Regions from separate parts of the Agrobacterium salinitolerans genome, predicted to be linked through region 2. Evidence: riboswitches for the same ligand, from Rfam matches in the RefSeq annotation. Region 2 holds a riboswitch; the other holds the start of a gene.

Region 1 (2,200 bases), on a different contig from region 2:
CGGTGAGACGAAGATTGCGGCCGTCCTTTTCCCACATGGAGACCCCATAGCGTTCTTCGAGCTTGCGGATCGTGTGGCTCAGCGCGGACTGGGTCACATTCAGCCGTTCTGCCGCCGCCGTCAGACTGCCCATGCGATCGACTTCGCGCAGGATCGACAGATGTTGCCTGTCCAGCATCGTTATGCGCCTCCTTGGTCGAGGGGAAAGACTTCTATCTGTTCGCTTTCTCGAACAGGAACCGGCCGGTGATCTTCGTCGACCGCGACCATGGTGAAATGTCCGGTAGCCGTGATATGCCGCTCGCCCGTCAGAAGGTTTTCCGACCAGAGTTTTGTCTCGACGGACATGGAACTGCGGCCAACGCTCGCGACACGTGCCTCCGCCTCGACGATTTCGCCGATCTCGATTGGCCTTGCGAAGTCGATACGCTCGGATGATGCCAGCACCACTAGCTTGCCGGAGTAGCGCGATGCCGTCACGAACGCAGCTTTTGTCATGTAGGCGATTGCCTCGCCCCCGAACATCCGGCCGACGCTGTTAGCCTGATCCGGAAAGACGATTTCGACCATGGCAAGCATATCGCTTTCGCCCGGCGCGTCCTCGGGAAGCAGTTTGGGTAAGGCGTAATGCGCCGCGTTCTCGCCCTCTGGAACGGCAACCATATGGAAGACGCCGCGCGTACAGGTATGCCGTTGACGGCCGACAATCGTCTCTGCCACCATCTCGACCTCAACAGTCAGGGAACGGCGGCCAGCCTTGACGGGTCTTGCCGTGAATTCGACGATGTGCCCGATGCGTGCGGGCTGTTTGAAATCGATACGTTCGCAGGACGCGGTCACGAAGGGTGCGCGCCCGAAGCGGGTCGCCGCGATGAAAGCGACTCGATCCATAAGGGCGAGGCCGGTCCCTCCGAACAGAGTTCCGTGATGGTTTGTGTCACCAGGGAAGACGATATCGACGAGTTGTGTTGTCGACAGGTGCTGCATGGGCTTGTCTGTCGTGTCGGTGCTGATCATCGGCGCTGCCATCAGGTTGTGGCAGGGCTGGGCAATGACGCAGAGACGACGGCGCGGAGATGCCGATCGCGAAAGCGGCACTCCGGGACACCCCGCCCGTGGACGTTATCTGTCGTGGCAGGTCTCCTGGCTCGCGGATGACCGCTCCCGCCCGTCTTCCCGGGATAAACCCAGTGACAAAAATGGACGTTCGCTAGCCGCTTACAGTTGCGGGGGCAGCTCCGGCATCTGACCGAATTCCCTCTTAGCTCCGGACTGTCGTCCACAGAACCACGACGGTAAACCAATGTCCCATGCCGCTCGTGGGGTCAAGGCCTCGTTTCCGGTCGGCGGGCCAGACCCACTTGTCCCGCAAGCCATGTCGCTTACCCAAAACCATGAGGACGGCTCATGCTTCAATGAAATGAAATCAATTTTTCTCCATCAACGGCTCAGGCATAAGAGGGGCGCGCTCCAGGCCATAGACAAGCTAAAGATTGTTGATTGAGAAACACGAGAGAAAAAATGAGAGCACTGAAAGAAAAAGAAACAGATTCAGGGTTTTTCTCGGTCCATGAGAACAATATTGCCATGAGCGGTGAATTTACGTTCTCTCTCAAGAGCATTCCTTTTGACGAGGATTATCAACCCTCGGAAAATACGCGGCTCACGACTAACTTCGCCAATCTGGCCAGAGGGGAGAGCCGCCGGGAGAATTTGCGCAACGCGCTGAGGATGATCGACAATCGCTTCAACGCCTTGGCGCATTGGGACAATCCGAAAAACGATCGTTATTCTGTCCAGCTCGAGATCGTTTCCGTCGAGATGAGGATTGATGCTGAAGGCAATACTGATGCTTTCCCCCTGATCGAAATCCTGAAAACGAATATCGTCGATCATAAGACAGGCGAACGCATCGAAGGCATCGTCGGGAATAATTTCTCCTCGTATGTTCGGGATTATGACTTCAGCGTCGTGCTGCCGGCTTACAATAAGGATCGCCCGGCATTTGGCACGCCGGAGAATTTTGGCGATCTGCATGGAAACCTGTTCAAGTGTTTCCTGAATTCAGATGCCTACAAAGAACACTTTCAAAAACTTCCGGTCATCTGCCTGAGTGCCTCCAGCAGCAGGACATACGGCCGGACCGGTAATCAGCACCCTGTATTGGGTGTCGAATACCAGCAGGATGAATTGTCGTCGA
Region 2 (2,200 bases):
GCGTCATCGGCCCCAAATTCCTGCCGGACCAGACAGGCCGGATCGATCTGAAGAACCCGGCGCTGAAGGGCATTCAGCCGCAGCAGTGAAATCTCTTGCGCGCGCGTAATGGGGCGAGCGCGCGACCCTTGTTTCTTCTCCCCGCCGGGGAGAAGTCCGCGGCAGCGGGATGAGGGGGCGACGTCGGCGATATTCGGAGAGCTGGCCCCCTCATCCGACCCTTCGGGCCACCTTCTCCCCATCCGGGGAGAAGAAACGATAGGCGACGCTATGCGCATCTCATCCCTTACCGCCCACCCCAGCGATTGCGAAACACCAGCTCCTCCAGCGGCACGCGCTGCCGCCAACCCTTCACCGCCAGTTCCGGCTCGGTATAGAGCGTGTCGACCCGGCCGAGACACAGCCATGCGACGATTTCGATATGCTCGGGTATATCGAGAATGGCGCGAATATCGCTGTCATGGAAAATGCTGACCCAGCCGACACCGATGCCTTCGACACGGGCGGCAAGCCAGAGGTTCTGGATGGCGCAGACGGTGGAATAAACGTCCGTGCGCGGATTGTGGGTGCGGCCCAGCACCACCTTGCCGCCGCGTGTCGGATCGCAGGTGACGCAGATGCTGAGCGGGGCCTTGCGGATGCCCTCAAGCTTCAGGCTGCGATAAAGCGCCTGCTTTTCGCCCGTAAACATCGCCGCCGCCTCCTCATTGGCGCGGCTGAAGGCCACAAAGGCCGCCTGGCGCACGGCGCCATCGGTGACGAGGGTGAAATTCCATGGCTGCATGAAACCGACCGAAGGTGCGGAATGCGCCGCCTTCAAAAGGCGCTCGACGAGATCATCCGGCAGCGGGTCCGGCAGGAACTGGTCGCGCACATCACGGCGCGTCTCGATGGCGCGGTAGATCGCCTCGCGCTCCTCCCGGGAAAACGGGCGGGCGGGCGAAAGCGCGTGATCGAATGGATTGACCTCGGACGATGTGGTGCCAGGCGGTTCGGTCGGCATCGTTTATCCCCAACAATGCGGGCGCGCCGATGCAGAAACCATACCGGTTCCGCCGCGACGACGCGCTTTTTCAGCAACCTGCCGCCGTCCGCGCGGTTCGGTCTATCCTGTCAGGCCGGTCTTCTGACTAGGCTTCATCCGCCCCTTTCGCCTTCCCGAATAACTTCAGTGGCATGAGAAAAAGAGCATCCGCCTCACAGCGTTGGGCACGTTCCGGTCTTTCACCGGATTCCCGATTCTCCCGCCGCAAGGGCGGGCACCTGACGGGAGAAGCTATGGGCAAAAAAGCTTGCGAATGCAAGTATCCTGCGGGTGGTGCGGCAATGTGGCCTGCTGCACCTTACCGTCATCATGCCACCGGGAAATACCTGACATACGCAAACTCATCGCCATCAGGTGACCAATTGGGCGAGTTCATCGTGCCCTGCCCGCCGAACAGGTCGAACAGCGTTTCGACATTGCCGCCATCCATATCCATCAGCCGCACCCGCACATCCAGATCGCGCGGATGGTCGAAGACATCGGCGTCATAAGAAACGAACACCACCTTGTCGCCCTTCGGAGACGGATGCGGGAACCAGTCGCCATAAGCGCTGTCGGTGATGCGCTCGACGGCGGAGCCGTCCACACGCACCCGCCAGATCTGCATGCGCCCGGTACGGCTGGAATTGAAATAAATCCATTCGCCGTCGGGCGAATAATCCGGCCCGTCATTGCGGCCCTCACCATGGGTGAGACGTGTTTCGACACCGCTGTCTATGTCCATGGAATAGATATCGAAAACCTGATCGCGAATGCCGCAATAGGCAAAACCTTTCCCATCCGGCGACCAGCCGTGCCAGTAGGAAGGCAGGTTCTTCGTCATCAGCCGCGGCGCGCCGCCCGCCGAAGGCAGCAGATAGATGGCGCTCTTGCCGAATTCCACCTTGTCGGAAATGGCGTAGAGCGAACCGTCGGGCGAAATGCCGTGGTCGTTGTTGCAGAGTGTGGCAAAGCCGGTATCGACCTTTTCCGGCGACACATCACCGGCAAGAGACAGGCGATACAGCAGTCCTTCGCTGTTCAGCAGGAGATAGTGTCCATCCGGCGACCAGTTCGGCGCTTCGAAGAGATCAGGCGTCTGCCACACCACCCGCATCTGGCGGGTGCGGATGTTGAAGATTTCGATGGAGCTGCGCATTCTGCCTCCCGGGCGTG

What was found. A riboswitch is a leader RNA that binds a small molecule or an ion and turns the genes downstream of it on or off. The one in region 2 is predicted to bind cobalamin.
Region 1: another riboswitch for cobalamin. It lies ahead of O9X91_RS16945 (acyl-CoA thioesterase); the one in region 2 lies ahead of bluB (5,6-dimethylbenzimidazole synthase).

What each region holds. Positions count from the first base shown of each region.
Region 1 is NZ_JAPZLN010000004.1:374,569-376,768, forward strand. It holds gene O9X91_RS16940 (LysR family transcriptional regulator) at 1-178, opposite strand, end outside; gene O9X91_RS16945 (acyl-CoA thioesterase) at 181-1,017, opposite strand; cobalamin riboswitch at 1,117-1,307, opposite strand; gene O9X91_RS16950 (DUF1852 domain-containing protein) at 1,588-2,200, shown strand, end outside.
Region 2 is NZ_JAPZLN010000003.1:79,551-81,750, reverse strand. It holds gene O9X91_RS12370 (DUF2865 domain-containing protein) at 1-89, shown strand, start outside; gene bluB (5,6-dimethylbenzimidazole synthase) at 287-1,003, opposite strand; cobalamin riboswitch at 1,100-1,282, opposite strand; gene O9X91_RS12360 (TolB family protein) at 1,353-2,183, opposite strand.